2 regions of the Exiguobacterium sp. s138 genome follow, and region 1 is predicted to be linked to the other one. Evidence: a T-box and tRNA genes for the amino acid it is inferred to sense, from the RefSeq annotation. Region 1 holds a T-box; the other holds one or more tRNA genes.

Region 1 (10,574 bases):
GGAAGCCCGTCTGGAAGAGATTTTTGAAATGATCCAGAAACGAATGACACAAGCCGGATATGCACAAATGAACAGCGGCATCATTCTTTGTGGCGGCAGTTCTTCCTTACCAGGAATTGACCAACTCGGTAAGCGGATCTTTAAACAAAGCGTGAACGTGTATCAACCAGCCAGCTTAGGGATTCGTCATCCGAAGTATGCTGTCGCTGCCGGAATGTTACGCTACGTGCTGTCACGCAGTGCCGTTTCGAAGTCAGGGTTTGACCGGGCGGACGAAAAGGGAATAGCCGCACAAGGACGTGAGCAAGAAGAGTTACTTGCACACCCTTCCCAACCTTCAGTACGCGAAGAGCGACCACAGAAGGAACAGCCTCCAAAAGAGCGGAAGTCATTCAGCAGTTTCTTTGAGAAATTTTTCGGCTAAATAAAAAATTATCAGTAAAAAAATAGGGGGCCCCTTTTATGTTGCATTTTGATGAAATGATGGACCAAGTAGCTAAAATCAAAGTCATCGGAGTAGGTGGCGGTGGTTCAAACGCTGTCAACCGAATGATTGAACATGGTGTCCAAGGCGTAGAATTCATCGCTGTCAATACGGATGCACAAGCTCTAAACATGTCACAGGCGGATGTAAAACTTCAACTGGGAGCAAAACTGACACGTGGTCTTGGTGCCGGAGCAAATCCGGAAATCGGTAAGAAAGCTGCCGAAGAAAGCCGCGAACAGTTGACAGAAATTCTATCTGGTGCCGATATGGTTTTCGTAACAGCAGGAATGGGTGGCGGTACCGGAACAGGTGCAGCACCGGTCATCGCTGAAATTTCTAAAGAAATCGGTGCGTTGACAGTAGGTGTCGTCACAAAACCTTTCATGTTCGAAGGCCGCAAACGGATGCAACATGCTGTTTCAGGCGTGCAGAACTTTAAAGAAAAAGTCGATACACTCATCGTCATTCCGAATGATAAATTGCTTGAAATCGTCGATCGTAACACGCCGATGCTTGAAGCCTTTAAAGAAGCCGATAACGTGCTTCGTCAAGGTGTTCAAGGGATTACGGACTTAATCGCCGTTCCGGGTCTCATTAACTTGGACTTCGCGGATGTTAAAACGATCATGACGGAAAAAGGTTCAGCATTGATGGGTGTCGGTGTTGCAACGGGTGAACACCGTGCGACAGAAGCCGCGAAAAAAGCGATTTCGAGTCCATTGCTTGAAACATCGATCGAAGGTGCAAAAGGCGTCTTGATGAATATCACCGGTAGTGCGAACTTGAGCCTTTACGAAGTAACGGAAGCTGCACAAATCGTTCAAAGCGCTGCGGACGAAGAAGTCAACTTAATCTTCGGATCAGTCATCAATGACAACTTGGAAGACGAAATCATTGTTACGGTCATCGCAACGGAATTCGAAAACGAGCCACTCGATTTTGAAATCCCGTCAGCACAAGAAATGATGAAAAACCTGCTCAAGAAAAAGCAGGCGTCGACACCATCACCAGTAGCTGAAGAACCTAAACCGCAAGTCGAAGAGACACCTATTAGCTCGAACCAAGAATCAGCAAAAGGGTCAGATGTCGAAGAGACGATGGATATTCCTTCTTTCCTTCGCCGGAATAATCGTTAATTCGATATTCCCGAGACACGACTGCTAGATCAAGAGGTGTCGCGTAAGCGACACCTCTTTTTTTAAAAAAGGATGGGATGAGATGTTTGGTCAATGGATAAAATGGGATACCCCGACAGGAACGGTCCGTGCAGCGTTTACGACAAAGTTTTCAGCACCTCACGGTCAAGGCAACTTAGGACTGCATGTAAAAGATGATCCGGAAGGTGTCATTAAAAATCGTGAAGTCATCGTGCGGCAACTGGATTTAGCCCTGGAAAACTCAGTATGGGCTGAACAGGTGCACGGCAATCATGTCGAGCAAGTAACGACCCTCGAGTCCGGTCGTGGAGCCTCAGATTACGAAACGGCAATCAAGGGTACAGATGGACTGGTGACAACGGATTCAAACGTCTTATTGATGATGCTGTTTGCAGACTGTGTGCCGCTCCTTTTCTGTGATCCGCGGACAGGTATCATTGCAAACGTTCACGCCGGCTGGCGCGGAACGGTTGCCAACATCGTCGAAGCCACATTGACAAAGATGGAACAAGCCGGTGCCGAACGTTCTTCGATTCAGATGGTGATCGGACCCTCGATCCGGGAATGTTGTTATGAAGTCGATGGTCCTGTTCTTGAGGCGGTTGACCAACTGAACTTGGAAGAGTCTCCTTATACTAAAAAAGAAGACGGAAAAGCTATGTTATCACTTCAAAAAACCAATGCCATGTTAGCCGAACGCAGTGGTGTCGGTGATGTGCTGGATACAGGAATCTGTACGAACTGCCAGGCGGAAGACTACTTCTCCTATCGTCATGGGGATCATGGTGGACGGTTTGCCAGTTTGATTGTAAAGGAGTCTCTCGATGTCAATTTCTGAAAATGTACAACAAGTCCGACAAAACATGAAACAGGCGTATGAAAAGACCGATCAAAAAAAGCAGGTACAATTGATCGGCGTGACGAAATCAGTTTCAAGTGAAGTGGCGGCGGAGTTGCTGGCGGCAGGTATAACGGCACTGGGTGAGAATCGTCCGGAAGGATTGACCGACAAACAAACGGTCTTAGGACGTGAGGCCTGTGAGTGGCATTTTATCGGAACACTGCAGACCCGTAAAGTCCGGCAAGTCATTGATCGGATTGACGTGTTACATTCCTTGGACCGCTTGCATCTTGCGGAAGAAATCAATAAACGTGCCAAGCAGCCAGTCGATTGTTTTGTGCAAGTCAACGTTTCTGGTGAAGAATCCAAGCAGGGGATTGATCCGGAAGATGTCCACTCATTTTTGCATGAGGTAGGACAATATCCGATGGTCCGTGTAATCGGACTGATGACGATGGCTCCGTTGACAGAAGACGAACAAGTACTCCGTTCGGTTTTTCGTTCACTTCGTGTCTTGCGAGACGAAGTGGCAACCCGTCAACTCCCGCATGCACCGTGCATGGAATTGTCGATGGGGATGTCATCGGACTATCAGATTGCCATTGAAGAAGGCGCGACATATGTCCGAATCGGTACGACGTTAGTCCAGTCATAAATTGCCTAGATATACGAAAGGAGAATTGATATGGGATTCAAAACAAAAATGCAAAATCTATTTCTCGGTAATACAGACGATTTAGATGAACTCGAATATGAAAATGATGCTACAATAAATAAAGGTAGAGGTGCATCACAGCAAGAATATGACGAGTATTATGAGGATTCTACCCCTACTGTTACTCAAAAGGAGGACCCTGTGAGACAATCAAACATCGTACCCATTCATACAAAAAAGGCGAAATCACAAGTCATTCTCAGTGAGCCGCGTGTGTTTAACGAAGCACAGGAAATCGGCGAACATCTTCGTCAAAATCGTGCTGTCATCGTGAACATGCAACGGATGTCTAAAGATCAATCACGCCAAATGATTAATTTCCTGTCAGGTGTCGTGTTTGCTCTTGATGGAACGATTACGACTATCAGTCAAAATACACTCCTCTGTGTACCGAACAACGTCGAGCTGGCCGGAAGTATCTCAAATCTGCTCGGTGAAGATGATATCAACCATAAGGGGTGGTAAGCATGGATTCGCAAGTCATGTACGCAATCGGTCGTACACTCAGCACGTTACTTCAATATTACAGCTACGTCATGATTGCCTATATTTTATTATCGTGGTTCCCAAATGCACGTGAATCACGATTCGGTCAAGTCCTGGCCATGTTAGTCGAACCTTTCCTCGCACCGTTCCGACGGATTATCCCGCCCATCGGAGGTATGCTTGACATTTCACCTATCGTTGCCTTTTTAGTGCTTAATTTGGCACAGGCAGGCATTCGAGCGATCTTCTTCTAATGAGCGTTTATGATCATTATCGCGGACATGAGCGGGAGTTCGTCGATCTTGTCCTAAACTGGATCGACCATGTCGAAGCGACCTACACATTTAAAGTGACAGACTTTCTGGATCCGCGTGAACAACAGATTACCCGAGAACTTGTCGGAACAAAATGTGCCCTCTTTTTTGAGGGCGGTTTTGAAGGTGCGGAACGACAGCGTGCCCTCATTGCCCCTGATTATTACGAGCTTGATGCCAACGATTTTGATATCGCCATTTATCGTATCCATTATCCCACAAAATTCGTCGAGCTCTCGCATCGCCAGGTGACAGGGACATTACTAAACGTCGGATTAAAACGAGGGAAATTCGGTGACGTCGTCATCCAAGATCAACTCGTCCAGTTCGCCGTCGCGAAAGAAGTGGCTTCTTATATTGAAGCGAACGTCGATCGTGCGGGGAAAACCAAGATCCGGTTGTCACTCGTGGATTCAGAAGAACAGTTGAAAATCAAGGATCAAGAATGGCAGGAAGAACTGGGATTTGTCAGTTCGCTCCGTTTTGATACGGTCGTCAGTGAAATCCTTGGATTTTCAAGACAAAAAGCGCAAAGCCTGATTAAGCAGGGTGAAAGTAAAGTCAATTATAAAATCGTTGAAGATCCGAGCTTTTTGTTAGAGGAAGGCGATTTACTGTCACTTCGCGGAACGGGACGTGTCAAGTTAATTGCCGTACTCGGTTCAACGAAACGGGACCGGATCAAACTGCAATACGGTCTGCTAAAAGGATAACCAACAAGCTGAGGGAGGATTTCATCATGCCATTGACGCCACTTGATATTCACAATAAGGAATTTACACGTAAGTTTCGCGGCTATGACGAAGATGAGGTCAATGAATTTCTTGATCAAGTCATCAAAGATTTTGAATTGTTGCTCCGGGAAAACCGTCAACAGCAAGAAGTCATTCAAAACATGCAGTCTCGTGTCGATTACTTCAGCTCGATGGAGGAAACCCTAAACAAATCCATCATCGTGGCACAAGAAGCGGCAGAAGAAGTCAAAGCGAATGCGACGAAAGAAGCCAGCCTTATCGTCAAACAAGCAGAACGGGAAGCCGAACAACTGCAGGATGCGGCACAGCGCCGAGCGCAGCGGACTGATTTTGAAGTCGAACAGATGCGTAAAAAAATCGAATTGTACCGTAATCGATTCAAAGTATTGATCGACGCACAGATGGAATTGTTGACGAGCCACGACTGGGATGCATTTGATAGTTCGACCCGGGGTGTGCTTGACGAGATTCCGGCAGTTGCGTATAATGACGACGATGTCGTATAAGTTAAATCATTGAGAAGGACACGTCTTTTATCTAAATACTGTCAGCGAATCGGGGACCGGTGTGAGCCCGATCAGTCAAGGATAAAAGGTATCCCCTTTGAGTGTGGAACTGAACCTGTTCAGTAAGTTCCACCGTTTCGCCTCCGTTATCAGGCTCTTAAGTGGTAATCCGTTTTTCACGGTTGCTAGTAGGGTGGTACCGCGAGTTCAAGCCAACTCGTCCCTATCAGGGGATGTGTTTGGCTTTTTTTGTACGCAAAATTCAGATAAGTGAGGGAATGCCAGATGGAATACAAAGATACGTTATTGATGATGAAAACGGAATTTCTAATGCGGGGAAACCTGCCGAAGCGTGAGCCGGATATGCAGGCACGTTGGAACGAGATGAATCTGTATGAAGCCGTCCAGGAGAAAAATGCCGGCAAGCCGACATTCATTCTTCATGATGGTCCTCCTTACGCTAACGGAGACATCCACATGGGACACGGATTAAACAAAGTCTTAAAAGACATCGTCGTCCGTTACAAGTCGATGAACGGGTTCCGTTCTCCGTATGTACCGGGTTGGGATACGCACGGACTTCCGATCGAAACAGCGCTTCAAAAAGCGGGTGTCGACCGGAAGTCGATGTCGGTCGCAGAATTCCGTGAGCTGTGTGCCAAATATGCATTAGAGCAAGTCGATCACCAACGGGAACAATTCAAGCGTCTTGGTGTTCTCGGTGACTACGACAATCCATACATCACGTTACAACCGGAATTCGAAGCGGCACAAATCCGTCTGTTCGGCGATATGGCGAATAAAGGATACATCTATAAAGGGAAAAAGCCGGTCTACTGGTCGCCGTCTTCGGAGTCTGCTCTCGCAGAAGCAGAAATCGAATATCAGGATAAACGTTCGGCTGCAATCTATGTGGCGTTCCAAGTCATGGACGGAAAAAACATCCTGGAGCCGACGGATCATTTCGTCATCTGGACGACAACACCTTGGACGATTCCGGCGAACCTCGGGATCTCTGTCAGCGGTGAGTTGACGTATGCTCGGATTGAGCACGAAGGAAAAGGCTATATCGTCGCCGAAACACTCGTACCGGAAGTCATCGAAGCCCTCGGCTGGGAAGGTGCGACGATTGGTCGTGTCTTCGACGGAGCCGACTTTGAATACATCAAAGCGAAACATCCGCTCTATGACCGCGAATCACTTGTCATGCTCGGCGATCATGTCACGGCAGAAGCGACGGGTGTCGTTCATACTGCGCCTGGACACGGGGAAGATGACTTCCGAATCGGTCAAGCGTACGGTCTTGATGTCCTTTGTCCGGTCGACGACAAAGGGGTCATGACGGCAGAAGCACCTGGTTTTGAAGGATTATTCTATGAAGATGCCAACAAAGAAATCGGTGTGGCACTAGAAGAAGCCGGTGCATTGTTAAAACTGTCGTTCATCAAACACTCGTATCCGCACGACTGGCGGACGAAAAAACCGGTTATCTTCCGGGCGACACCACAGTGGTTTGCTTCGATCAAAGATTTCCGGGCGGAGATCCTCGATGAAATCAAAGAAGTTCAGTGGGTACCGGAGTGGGGCGAAACACGTCTTCACAACATGTTCAAAGACCGCGGAGACTGGGTCATTTCCCGTCAACGCGCGTGGGGTGTCCCATTGCCGATCTTCTATGCTGAAGACGGTACGGAAATCGTCACACCGGAAACAATCGACCACATCGCCAATCTGTTTGCCGTTCACGGATCAAATGTCTGGTATGAGCGCGAAGCCGTTGATCTGTTACCGGAAGGCTTTACGCATCCGGCAAGCCCGAACGGCATCTTCAAAAAAGAGACGGATATCATGGACGTCTGGTTCGATTCCGGCTCATCCCATGCCGGTGTCCTCGCGACACGTCCGGAACTCGAGCGTCCGGCTGACTTGTACCTGGAAGGGTCTGACCAATATCGCGGATGGTTCAACTCGTCTCTTTCGACATCCGTCGCAACGACAGGGAAAGCACCTTATAAAGCGGTCGTCAGTCACGGATTCGTCCTTGACGGTCAAGGGCGGAAGATGTCGAAATCAATCGGAAACACGATTGCACCAATCCAAATCATGCAACAGTTCGGAGCGGAAATTCTTCGTCTTTGGGTGGCTTCCGTCGATTATCAATCAGATGTCCGTGCTTCAATGGACAACTTCAAACAAGTATCGGAATCTTACCGGAAAATCCGGAATACGGTTCGCTTCCTGCTCGGAAACCTCGACCAGTTCGATCACACGACGCACCGTGTGGCATTTAAAGACTTGCCGGAATCGGATCGCTTCATGCGGACGAAACTCGATCAACTTGTCGGTAAAGTAAAGGCAGCGTACGATGCGTACGACTTCATGGCGGTCTATCAACTGTTGCATAACTTCTGTGTCCTGGACTTGTCTTCGTTCTATCTCGATTACACGAAAGATATCTTGTACATCGAAAAAGAAGATGCACCGGCGCGTCGTGCCGTTCAAACAGTCATGTATGATACCGTCGTCACATTGTTACAACTGATGGCACCGGTCTTACCGCATACAGCCGACGAAGCGTGGGAATTCGTTCCCGGCGTCGAGACGGCGAGTATTTTCTTGACGGATCTTCCGGAAGCACCGGAAATGACGGAAGAAGGTCTTGCATTGATCGCGAAATGGAACAGTTTCCTCGTCTTCCGCGATGATGTCCTAAAAGCACTCGAAGAAGCACGTGCCGAGAAACTTGTCGGGAAAACGCTCGAAGCGAAACTCCTGCTTGCACCGAATGACGAAACGAAAGCGTTGCTTGCGACAATCGATCATCTTGAGCAGTTGTTGCAGGTTTCACAGATTGAGTTCGTCGCTTCGGCGGAGAAATCATACGGGACAACAGGCATCACTGTTCTGAAAGCAGACGGCGAAAAATGTGAACGCTGCTGGACATATTCGACGGAGCTTGGACAAGATCCGGCTCATCCGACACTTTGCCCACGTTGTACTGAAGTCGTCAATTCTTTATAATGAATCAGGGAGGGGCAGCTACGGCGACTTCGTAGCGGTCCCTCATTATTTTTGGATGTGGAGGAAAAAAGAATGTGGCTTTACTTAGCGATTGCTGCTGTACTCGTCGGAGTGGATCAATTGACGAAATGGATCGTCGTCCAACAGATGACGATTGGTCAAGCGATTGAGATCATTCCCAATTTCTTTTATTTAAATTCATACCGGAATCGTGGCGCTGCCTGGGGGATGCTTGAAGGGAAGTTTGGATTTTTCTTCGTCATCACGCTGGTCGTCGTCATTGGGCTGATTTATTTTCTTTACAAAGAAGGCACAAAAAACAAAGTATTTGCTTGGAGCGTCGCCTTATTACTGGGCGGAGCGGTCGGGAATTTCATCGACCGGATGGCACGTGGAGAAGTCGTCGACTTTTTTCATTTTTATCCGTTCGGGTATAATTTCCCGATATTTAATGTGGCAGACGTCAGTTTGACGTTTGGGGTTATTCTGATGCTGATCAGCGTCATGTTTGAAGAGCGTTTGACTAAGAAGGGAACGATTGATTAAATGAATGAACAAAATGAATGGGCTGTTAAAGCCAATGGTGCTACCGGTCGAATTGATAAATGGTTAGCGGAACAACAAGACTGGTCCCGGTCACAAGTCCAGGACTGGTTAAAAGCGGGACACGTCGAAGTCGACGGACGAATCGTCAAACCGAACTATAAGATGTCGGGTACGGAAGAGATTCTCGTCCGGATTCCGGAAGCCGTCGAGCTGGAAGTGTTACCGGAAGATATCCCGCTGGATGTCGTGTATGAAGACAGTGATGTCATCGTCATCAACAAGCCAAAAGGGATGGTCGTACATCCGGCAGCCGGTCACGTATCCGGAACACTCGTCAATGCCTTGCTCCATCACTGCCAGGATTTGTCCGGCATCAACGGCGTCAAACGTCCAGGCATCGTCCACCGAATCGATAAAGATACATCCGGTCTCCTGATGGTCGCTAAAAATGATTTGGCACACGAATCCCTGGCACAACAACTAAAAGATAAGACGACAGAGCGTCTGTACATCGCGCTTGTCCACGGCGAGATTCCGCATGAACTGGGAACGATCGAAGCACCGGTCGGCCGTGACAAAAATGACCGTCAACGGATGACGGTGACGGATAAAAACTCGAAAGCGGCTGTGACGCATTTCCGTGTCCTTGACCGTTACGAAGGGTTCACTGTCGTTGAATGTAAGCTCGAGACAGGACGGACGCACCAGATTCGTGTCCACATGCGTTACATCGGTTTCCCGCTCGCTGGAGATCCGAAATACGGACCACGGAAAACGATGAAAATGAACGGTCAAGCGCTTCATGCGGCTGTTCTTGGATTCAAGCATCCGCGGACTGGGGAAATGTTACATTTCGAGGCACCGTTACCGGAAGAGATGACGTTCGAGATCAGTCAGTTGAAAAAACTTGAATTAGAGTCTTGACGTTTTTCTAATAAAACGGTAGAGTATCACCTAGAGAGCGATGCGAGACATCTGCCTCACACAACCGGTCGTCCGCGTTGACGATCCTACCCATAGCACACCTTTAAACGAGTCCGGAGAGGCTACGAAAGGGAGACACTTCATTTGTGTAGATACGTGTAGCGTGAGCTGCCCACACTTATTGTCTTCAACAACCTCCTGCGACTTCACGCAGGAGGTTTTTTTGCAGAAAGGAGCAAGTAATGAAACCATCCGTCATTTTAGATGAAGCCGCAATCAGTCGGGCATTGACACGCATCGCCCATGAAATCATCGAACGCAACAAAGGAATTGATCAACTGATGATCGTCGGTATCAAGACACGGGGCGAGACACTGGCCCGCCGTCTGGCCCGCCGGATCGAAGAGATTGAAGGCAAGCCGGTCCTGCTTGGTGTCGTGGACATCTCGATGTACCGGGATGACTTATCGAAAAAAAGTCTCGAGCCGGAAATCAAAGGCACGGACATGCCGGAGACGGTGACAGGAAAAATCATCGTCCTCGTCGATGACGTCCTGTACACCGGACGCACCGTCCGCGCTGCGATGGATGCGCTCGTTGATCACGGTCGCCCGAGTATGATCCAGCTCGCTGTCCTCGTCGACCGGGGACACCGGGAACTGCCGATCCGACCGGATTTCATCGGGAAGAATGTCCCGACATCACGCGAAGAACAAGTTGTCGTCGCCTTATCTGAAGTCGATGACGCCGATCAAGTATTTATCAAACGTTAAACACAAATACCTTTAACGTGGTCCAGAGAGACCAGAAAGGGAGTTATCC
Region 2 (10,574 bases), on a different contig from region 1:
CGGGCATTACGCCGGATTAAGACATTGGATTTCCCGGTCTCATTGGATGATTTCGGGACAGGACATGCTTCGTATCATGTTCTGGAACGGTTATTGCCGCTTCGTCAGCTTAAAGTACCAAAACAATTCATTGAACAAGTCGAAGAGTCTGAAAAAAGACAGTCGATTTTAGAGTCGATTTTTCAGTTGAGTCAATCGATGCATGTGGAATGTATCGTCGAAGGGGTTGAGACGGGAGAAGAGGTACAAATTGCAAAAGACATCGGAATTCATTTATTCCAAGGTTATTTTTTTGCAAAACCGGTTCTGCTCGAAGAAATCATCTGTTTACTGGAAACTAAAAAAGCGGAAACGACAGAATAATGTCGTTTCCGCTTTTATTGTTTCAGCGAATTGGGGCAAATTTATGAATTTGTTGAACGGCCTCATTCCAGGAAGAGACACGGACGATATTTTCAGGGACGGGACGACGATTATAAGGCGCATCAAACAAAATGACGGGAATCGATGTGTCTTCTGCAATTTGAATCGCATTTTCGAGACGGTCCTCCATGAAGAGATCAAGTGACAAATCACGGACGACTTGGACTTTGTCGTGTGAGCCGGTCATGATCAGCGAATCGAGCGGTAACTCATGCTGTTTAATCCATTCTTCCGTTACGGGACGAACGATTTCTGACCGGGCCGTCACGTAGTGGAGATCATATTGTTTTCTTAAATCCCACAGGTGCTGTTTGACAAGTTCTTGCGGGATGGATTCACGGTAGATGCCGAGTTCATGACCCGATTTGACCATGAATTCCCAAAACTCGATTTGCTGCATATCCGTATAGGTATGAAGTTCGTATTCAGAGGCCATCTCAAAATCAATCGATGTTCCGAGATATTTGTTCATATAGTTAAAGCACGAAGAAGGATGAGTGATTGTTCCATCAATATCAATTCCGATTTTCACTTACATCACCAACATTCTATAAATTTTCTGCCACTAGTATAACATAATCGAAATGCGGAGACGAAAAAAAGAGCCGCTCCGGGAAGAGGGCTCTTTTGACTTAAGCTTGGCTTGCTTTTGCGGCTTCTTTTTCCGCTTCTTTTTCAAGAACGATCGCATCGATTTCTTTTTTCAATTCTTCGACCATCGTTGCTTCCGGAACTTTACGAATGATTTCCCCGTGACGGAATAACAATCCTTCGTTACGGGCACCGGCAATTCCGATATCGGCTTCACGGGCTTCCCCGGGACCGTTGACGGCACAACCGAGAACTGCAACTTTAATGTTAACTTGAATTTTATCGATATAATCTTCGATTTCTGCTGCAATCGCCATTAAATCGATTTCAATCCGTCCGCATGTCGGGCACGAAATCAATGTTGCTGCGTTAGCAGCAAGACCAAATGATTTCAAGACTTCTTTTGCAACTTTGACTTCTTCGACCGGATCGGCAGAAAGAGAGACACGGACTGTATTCCCGATACCGCGTGATAGAATCGCTCCGAGACCGGCAGCTGATTTTAAAGAACCTGTCCGTAAAGGACCAGATTCCGTGATTCCGACGTGCAACGGATAATCAAACGACTCGGAAGCGAGTTGATATGCTTCAAGCGCTAATTGAACGTCAGATGCTTTCAAGGAAACGATGATATCGTGGAAATCGAGATCCTCAAGAATCTTAATGTGGTGCAAAGCACTTTCGACCATCCCACGAGCTGTCGGATAACCATATTTCTCAAGAATGTGTTTTTCAAGTGAACCGGCGTTAACACCAATTCGAATTGGAATGTTTTTCGCCTTTGCTGCGGTAACGACCGCTTCGACTTTCTCGCGGCGTCCGATGTTACCCGGGTTGATTCGGATTTTATCAACACCCGCCTCAATTGCCATGAGCGCAAGTTTATAGTTGAAATGAATATCTACGACAAGCGGGATGTTGATCCGGCTCTTGATTTCTGCAAGTGCTAGCGCATCACGTTCTTCTGGACAAGCAACGCGGACGATTTGGCATCCTGCTTCTTCAAGGCGTAAAATTTCAGCGACAGTCGCTTCGACGTCGTGTGTTTTTGTTGTCGTCATACTTTGGATGATGACTTCATTATTTCCACCAATGACAAGGTCCCCAACACGAACGGGACGAGTCTTAGAGCGATGGACCATTTTCGGCATATCGAAAATCTCCTTTTGTGGCATAACGCCAGATTGTTTGTGACTACTTGTACTATCATATCGAACTATTCCCTAAAAATCGAGAAACAAGAACGAAAATTGAACATTTACAATTGTTTAACACGAATAGTGGAAAGTCAATCCGTCGCCGGATGGACGTTTTTTTCCTTCAACAGATTCATCCATCTAGTTTCAAGAAGACGGACGGGATGATTTTTTCTTTAGTCGGGCAAGCAGGAGCGGGGTTAACGAATAAATCAAGTGCCCGGCAATGATGAAGACAACTCCTAAAGTCGGATAGCCGAACTGATACAGGAAAACACCGATTGGAAAGGTCCAGATGTTTGCGGCGACCGTATAAGGAAATACTTGGCGAAACGCCCATGGTCTTGGCAAAATCCACTGAATGAACCAGCGATTCAGATAGGAAACGGATAACAGGTACAACAAAATCGCGATTGCGATAAAAATGAAGTGCAGGATAAACCAAATGATGAACGGAATCGACTGCTGGAGAAAGATGCTGTCAATGATTGTTGACCACAAGGAAATCCATGCTAATCCACAAAAATAAAGGGAGACATCAGCGAGACGAGTCTTTAAAAAACCGCGATTTGGAACTAAGGTAGTTTGTAAGTAATTAAGTAGTTGACTTAAAAAATGCAATTCAATCACTCTTTCTTCTGTTTTATAACAACAAATAAATTAGTTATAAACCCTTTTTTTAAAGGGTTTATCTGTTTTGGTACAGATTAATAAAACCTTAACAATCGAATGTGTGAAAAACTATTTACAAGTTCATCAGACCTTTACATAATAAGGGGGTTGAAACAATGAATTCTTAACAACAAATCAATTCCACTTTTTATATGAGGAGATGACAAGATGAACTATGATTTACAGGAAATGATTTTCACCTTTATCGGTGGACTCGGTATTTTCCTATTCGGTATTAAGTATATGGGAGATGGTCTTCAAAAAACAGCGGGAGACCGGTTACGGTACATTTTAGATAAATATACCTCCAACCCGTTTCTCGGGATTTTAGCGGGTATCGTCGTTACGGTCTTGATCCAGTCATCATCCGGAACAACTGTCATCGTCGTCGGTCTGGTCAGCGCCGGATTAATGAACCTGCGTCAAGCCATCGGTGTCGTCATGGGGGCGAACATCGGAACGACCATCACTGCCTTTATCATCGGCTTTAACGTGAAGGAAGCGGCACTCCCGGCGATTGCGCTCGGAGCGTTCTTGATTTTCTTCTTCAATAAAGAACGGATTCAATACATCGGTCAAATCTTCTTTGGTTTCGGGGCGCTCTTTTATGGATTGACGCTCATGGGAGACGGAATGGCACCGCTTGAATCAAGCGAATGGTTCCGTGATTTGACGGTATCGATGTCGGATAGCCCTTTGCTCGGTGTTTTTGTCGGAACGGTCTTTACTATGTTGGTCCAATCATCCTCTGCGACGATCGGGATATTACAAGAATTGTATGACGGCGGAATGATCGATATCAAAGCGGCATTGCCGGTCTTGTTCGGTGATAATATCGGGACGACAATCACAGCAGTCCTTGCGGCACTCGGGGCTTCGATTGCGGCAAAACGGACAGCCGCCGCACACGTCATCTTTAACATCGTCGGGACAGTCATCTTCTTGCTGGCTTTACCGCTGTTCTCAAGTTTTATAACGTGGATCACAGGTGCACTTGATTTGGAACCGAAAATGCAGATTGCCTTTGCCCACGGAACGTTTAACGTCGTCAATACGCTGATTCAATGCTGGTTCATCGCGCAAATCGCATGGCTCGTCCAAAAAGTCGTCCCTGGAACGGATACGACCGTCGATTCAAAACCGCGCCACCTCGATCAAAATATCCTGAACCAGTCGTCGTCACTTGCGTTAAGCCAGGCGAAACTGGAAGTGTTGCGGATGGGAGAATTCTCGAAAGACGCACTTGAAAAAGCACATCGTTATACGCAATCACACGATAAAAAGGATGTTTCGGATGCCGGTCAGATTGAGTATGCGATCAACCATCTGAATACGGAAGTGACAAGCTACCTTGTTAAAGTCGCCGCGCATGACTTGTCCGAGCGGGAATCGAATGATCATTCCCTGCTCATGCATGCCGTCAACGATTTTGAACGGATCGGGGATCATGTCGAAAACGTCATCGAGTTGGTCGATTTCCAGATCGTTAACCGGATTACGTTTACTGAAAAAGCGAAAAAAGAATTGGATGAAATGTATATCCTGACGCAAAAAATCGTTGAGACCGCCATTAAAGCAGTCGAACTGGATGATGTTTCATTGGCACGCCGAGTGCTTGAACTGGAAGGGAAACTCGATTCACTGGAACGTTCCTTCCGCAAGCATCATGTCTTACGGGTGAATGCAGGCGAATGTACAGGTCAAGCCGGTATGATTTTTGTTGACTTGCTGTCGAACCTGGAACGGATCGGGGATCATGCCGTTAACATTACGGATTTGGTGCTTGAACAACGTTCCGGAACGGCATGAAAGAAAATATGAGAGAAGAGGAATTTCTGAAAAGAAATTCCTCTTTGTTTTTTTAAGATAATTTATTGACATTTCAGATCGATTTTAGTAATCTAATATTAGTTGTTTTTAACCATCATGGCGGTGTAGCTCAGCTGGCTAGAGCGTACGGTTCATACCCGTGAGGTCGTGGGTTCGACTCCCTCCGCCGCTACTATTACTTAAGGACCCTTAGCTCAGCTGGTTAGAGCTGACGGCTCATAACCGTCCGGTCGCAGGTTCGAGTCCTGCAGGGTCCATTGTATAAACGTACACTCTTTTTTTTGGGTGTGCGTTTATTTTTGGTTGCTTGGGGAATATTAAAGATATTGTAATAATGTTAATACAATAATATTCATACTATGGCAATTTAAGGGAGAGCGAAGAGAGATGGAACGTAACCATACGATGATGCAGTTTTTTGAGTGGCATGTAGAGAATGATGGGAAGCATTGGCAACGCTTGAAAGAGAGAGCGCCGGAACTGCGTGCTGCAGGCATCACATCTGTTTGGATTCCACCAGCGTCAAAGGGACAATCAGATGAAGATACAGGGTATGGCATTTACGATGTCTATGATTTAGGAGAGTTCGACCAAAAAGGAACAGTCCGCACGAAGTACGGAACAAAAGACGAGTTGATCGAAGCCATTCAAGTCGCACATGAAAATGATATCGCCGTTTACGCCGATGTCGTCATGAACCATAAAGCGGCAGCCGATGAGCTCGAAACGATTAACGTCGTGGAAGTACATCCGGAAGACCGTTCGAAAGAAATTTCAGAAGAGTTTGAAATCGAGGCCTGGACGAAGTTTACGTTCCCGGGACGAAACGGTAAATACTCGGATTTCATCTGGACACATGAATTCTTTAATGGAACAGATTTTGATGCACGGGAAGAAAAAACGGGTGTCTTTAAGATTTCCGGTAAAAATAAAGATTGGAACGATCAAGTCGACAACGAATTCGGGAACTATGATTATCTGATGTTCGCTAACATCGATTACAATCATCCGGAAGTCCGACAAGAAATGATCAACTGGGGAAACTGGTTTAAAGAAACAATCAATTGCCAAGGTTTCCGTTTGGATGCCATCAAACACATCAACTATGAATTCGTCAACGAGTTCGCGAAGTCGATGATCGGAGACGATCCGGACGGTTTTTATATGGTCGGCGAATTTTGGAAGTCGGACTTAGATGACTGCCGCCAGTTCTTAGACAGTGTCGATTATACGATTGATTTGTTTGATGTGCCGCTTCACTATAAATTCCATGAAGCGTCGCAACAAGGACAGGATTTTGATTTGACGACGTTGTTTGCGGATACACTCGTCGAATCCCACCCGACGAATGCCGTGACATTTGTTGATAATCATGATTCCCAACCGGGCGAATCGCTTGAGTCGTGGATCGATGACTGGTTCAAACAGCATGCATATGCCTCTGTTTTATTACGCAAAGACGGTTATCCATGTGTCTTCTACGGAGATTACTATGGTGTGCAAGGACCGCATCCGGTCGAAGGTAAAAAAGAGATGATCGATGCGTTGTTGTATACGCGTTACCATAAAGCATACGGTGAACAGGAAGACTATCTGGATGATGCACATTGCGTCGGCTGGGTGCGTCGCGGTGTCGAAGAATTCCCGAACTCAGGATGTGCCGTCTTGCTCTCAAATGCGGATATGTGTGAAAAACGGATGTTTGTCGGCGAAACACGTGCCGGAGAAGAGTGGTTCGATTATACAAATCACCAAGAAGAGCCTGTTGTGATTGATGAAGAAGGTTTCGGTGTTTTCCCGGTTCCAGGTGGCGGTGTCTCGGTATTCGCCCCGCGTGACGAACAGTAATTTCTGAGGGTCATTGCTTGCGCCTGACCAACTATTTTTGCTAGTCTTAAAGAGTACTGAAATTCCGAAAATAGGATAAAGGGGGACATGAAAATGTCAAAATTTGAATTACCAGAACTCGGCTACGCTTATGATGCGCTGGAGCCACATATCGATGCTCGTACGATGGAGATTCACCACTCTAAACACCACAATACGTATGTCACTAACGTGAATGCAGTACTTGAAGGGTCAGAGCACGAAGGGAAATCACTTGAAGAATTACTTCAAAACCTGGATTCACTTCCTGCAAACATTCAAACAGCTGTCCGTAACAATGGTGGCGGTCACTGGAACCACTCGTTCTTCTGGAAACTCTTGAAAAAGAACGATGGAGCAACTCCAACTGGAGAACTTGCTTCAGCAATCGACGAATCATTCGGTTCGTTTGATACGTTCAAAGATGAGTTTACAAAAGCAGCAACAACACGTTTCGGTTCAGGCTGGGCGTGGCTTATCGTTGACGGCGGCAAATTAGCAGTCGTTTCAACACCAAACCAAGACACACCAGTCATGGAAGGGAAAACGCCGATTCTTGGACTTGATGTTTGGGAACATGCGTATTACCTCAACTATCAAAACCGTCGTCCGGATTACATCAACGCATTCTTCAACGTCGTTGACTGGGATCACGTGGCAAAACTTTACGCTGACGCAAAATAATCGTGAGATTAAACATCGGTTCCTGTTCTGGGAATCGATGTTTTTTTAATGCGGAAAATGATGGGATAGGTTGTTATGGAAAGTTTCCTTCTATATAATGAAACAAGATGACTTTTTGAACGATAGGGGAGTACGCCATGGCCAAACGAATCACGGTGAAGGGAAAACGGCGGAATCATCTGCCGCTTCGCCTTAACTTAATGTTTTTTGTAGTATTTTTATTGTTTGCGATTTTAATCTTTCGCTTAGGTGTCGTCCAGATTGTGAATGGTGAAAAGATTTCACGGGAAGTCCAGAAGACGGAAATGATCGCATCGAAATATGAAGTTCCGCGCGGAAAGATTTATGACCGGGACGGAAGGTTGTTGGTCGATACGATTTCGAAATATTCAATTGTCTACCGTCGTTCCCAAAATACGAAAGTCGACGAACGGATTGAAATCGCCTCTCGTCTTGCGGCGATTATCAATCTTCCGAAAGACGATTGGAAAGTAACGGAACGCGACATGAAAGATTACTGGGTAGCCGTCAACGGTGAAGAATCAGATCGACGCTATAAGCAGGCGGTAGAAAAACGTTATCCAGATGCGGAAAAGCAGAACAAGCTGTCGATTTCGGAACAGGATCAAATCCGTCTCGATACGATTACGAAAAAAGATATCGACTTTGATGATAAGACGATGGAAATCATCGCTATCAAACACAACATGGAAGTCGGTTATGCGCTTGACCCGCAGCTCGTTAAATTAGGAGCGAGCGCCAAGGAAATGGCGATTATCGATGAGAACCTTGAAGATTTAAAGGGTGTATCGGTAGAGCCGTTTTATGAACGTTCTTATCCGTATGAAGGAACGCTGCGGAACATCTTCGGGAAGTACTCAAAAATTCCCGCTGAACAGCAGGCGGAGTTTAAAGCAAAAGGATACAGTTTAAATGACCGGGTCGGAACGTCATTCCTTGAACAGCAGTATGAAGACCTGCTCCGCGGGAAACCGGCATACGATGTCTATGAAACGTTTAACGGTGAACCGGTCGGTGAGCCGAACCGGGAAGAAGGCGAGTCCGGAAAAGACCTCGTCTTAACGGTTGATGCAGAATACAACAAACAAGTTGATCAAATCCTGCAGCAGGCGATCAAGATGGGCCGCGGCATGGGAAGCGGTTATCTGAAAGAAGGATATGCCGTTGTCATGAATCCGAAAACCGGTGAGATTTTGGCCATGTCCGGTCAAAAGCTCGATACGGCAACCAATAAATTCAGTGATGTTGCGATCAATAACGTGTTGACTTCCCTGCAAATCGGTTCGACGATTAAAGGGGCAACGGTCGCGATGGGACTTGAAGAAGGCGTTATCCGTCAAAACGAAGTCATCAATGATGCACCGATCACGATTGGTGGTACGAAAAAAGGATCGTATGTGAATATGGGACCGATTACGGACTTAACGGCACTAGAGCGTTCGTCAAACGTCTACATGTTTAACATTGCGATGCGGATGGCAAAATATCCGAGTAACGGTGTCGCCGGTGCAAGCGTCGATGCGGCGGCAGCGATCATGCAGAATTATTACAGTCAGTTTGGTCTCGGTGTGACGACAGGCATCGATTTGCCATACGAAGCCAAAGGGGTACAAGGGACGCCGGACCGTGTCACACTCTTGATGGACCGAGTGATTGGTCAGTATGATGCTTTTACACCGCTTCAAGTGGCGCAGTATGTTTCGACACTCGCAAACGGCGGATACCGGGTGCAACCGCACTTCTTAAAAGAAGTCTTGGCTTCGAACTCGATTGAAGACGAAACGAAAAAAGTCGATTACAGCTTTAAAACGAACTATTTAAACCGGATTGAAGTCAGTCAAGCGAACATTGATCATGTCCGCGAAGGATTCCACCGCGTTGTCAAAGGGGAACGCGGGACAGCCAAAATCATCGCCCAAACCGGCATTGATGCGGCAGCGAAAACGGGAACGGCTCAGGTCAGTGTATACGGCGAAGACGGCATTGCGCTTCGAGACGGCAGCGGACAACCGGTTCGTTCATTAAACTCGAACTTGGTCGGCTGGGCACCGTATGACAATCCGGAGATGGCATGGGCCGTGTTCCTTCCATATATGGAGCAGGAAACCGTCAACTCGAAAATTGGTCATGATTTAGTGAAAGCGTACTTTAATGTGAAAGACGTTCCATGGCAGACTAAGCCAAATTAACTAGTGAAGCGAAGGTGAGGAAACTCATCTTCGCTTTTTTTTGTATGGATTGACCTGTTTTTCTAATGGAGTTGAGTTTGTAAACGCGGAAATACACGACTTTACAATTCTTTTACGTTGGATTCATTTTGGTTTAATAGTTCATCGCTAGTATAAGTCTTGTAAGGAAAACGGATATAAAGTCGTAGCGTGACCAGCGACATACTTCGAGGAGGAAAATTAATCATGTCTTGGATGAAAAAAACAGCACTTATCACAACGGTAGCTTCAATCGCAGTAGTCGGTGCGGCATGCGGTAATGACAAAGGCGGCTCTTCAAGTTCTTCAGATCTTTCAGGAAAGATCGCTATTGATGGATCTTCAACAGTCTTCCCAATCATGGAAGCTGTTGGTGAAGAATATTCGATCGAACAACCAGACGTTGATGTCACGGTCGGAGTATCCGGTACTGGCGGCGGATTCAAACGTTTTGTCGTTGGTGAAACAGACCTTTCAAACGCCTCGCGTGAAATTAAAGAAGAAGAAGCAGCAGAAGCTGAAAAAAATAGCATTGAATACACAAAATTAGCTCTTGCTTACGACGGATTAACAGTCGCAATCAGTAAAGAGAACACATGGGTCAAAGAAATGACACTCGACCAGTTAGAGAAAATCTGGTTGGATCCGAATGTGAAGACATGGAAAGATGTCGATTCTTCTTATCCAGCAGAACCAATCAAATTCTTCAGCCCGGGTAAAGATTCCGGAACATTTGATTTCTTCTCAGAAAAAGTTCTTGAGAAAAAAGATATGCGTAAAGATGTTCAGCTTTCAGAAGATGACAACGTCCTTGTCAAAGGAGTCGAAGGAACAAAAGGTGCGATTGGTTACTTCGGATACGCTTATTACGCGGAAAACAAAGATAAGTTAAAAGAAGTACCGCTTTCGGCTGAAGGAAAAGACGCAGTCGATCCAACACCGGAAACGATCAAAGATCTTTCTTACCCGCTGTCACGTGAAATTTATACGTACGTCAACAACAAGTCGTTGAAAGACAAAAAACAAGTCGCGGACTTCGTTAAATTCACAAATGAAAATGCTGGAGACTTATCAGAAGAAGTCG

Evidence for each region. The T-box of region 1 lies ahead of ileS (isoleucine--tRNA ligase). A T-box ahead of a tRNA ligase gene usually reads a tRNA of that ligase, here a tRNA-Ile.
Region 2: it has a tRNA-Ile gene. The T-box ahead of ileS (isoleucine--tRNA ligase) is inferred to sense a tRNA for this amino acid. The anticodon was not compared.

The regions. Positions count from the first base shown of each region.
Region 1 is NZ_JACSMW010000002.1:93,098-103,671, forward strand. It holds gene ftsA (cell division protein FtsA) at 1-424, shown strand, start outside; gene ftsZ (cell division protein FtsZ) at 463-1,623, shown strand; gene pgeF (peptidoglycan editing factor PgeF) at 1,706-2,482, shown strand; gene KNP91_RS04285 (YggS family pyridoxal phosphate-dependent enzyme) at 2,469-3,140, shown strand; gene KNP91_RS04290 (cell division protein SepF) at 3,342-3,665, shown strand; gene KNP91_RS04295 (YggT family protein) at 3,668-3,940, shown strand; gene KNP91_RS04300 (YlmH family RNA-binding protein) at 3,940-4,713, shown strand; gene KNP91_RS04305 (DivIVA domain-containing protein) at 4,740-5,261, shown strand; T-box leader at 5,262-5,489, shown strand; gene ileS (isoleucine--tRNA ligase) at 5,547-8,282, shown strand; gene lspA (signal peptidase II) at 8,355-8,828, shown strand; gene KNP91_RS04320 (RluA family pseudouridine synthase) at 8,829-9,752, shown strand; gene pyrR (bifunctional pyr operon transcriptional regulator/uracil phosphoribosyltransferase PyrR) at 9,995-10,525, shown strand.
Region 2 is NZ_JACSMW010000001.1:204,395-214,968, forward strand. It holds gene KNP91_RS01035 (GGDEF domain-containing phosphodiesterase) at 1-363, shown strand, start outside; gene KNP91_RS01040 (5' nucleotidase, NT5C type) at 386-955, opposite strand; gene ispG (flavodoxin-dependent (E)-4-hydroxy-3-methylbut-2-enyl-diphosphate synthase) at 1,056-2,165, opposite strand; gene KNP91_RS01050 (hypothetical protein) at 2,358-2,711, opposite strand; gene KNP91_RS01055 (Na/Pi cotransporter family protein) at 3,051-4,691, shown strand; tRNA gene KNP91_RS01060 (tRNA-Met) at 4,811-4,884, shown strand; tRNA gene KNP91_RS01065 (tRNA-Ile) at 4,896-4,969, shown strand; gene KNP91_RS01070 (alpha-amylase) at 5,100-6,560, shown strand; gene KNP91_RS01075 (superoxide dismutase) at 6,654-7,262, shown strand; gene KNP91_RS01080 (peptidoglycan D,D-transpeptidase FtsI family protein) at 7,400-9,472, shown strand; gene KNP91_RS01085 (PstS family phosphate ABC transporter substrate-binding protein) at 9,698-10,574, shown strand, end outside.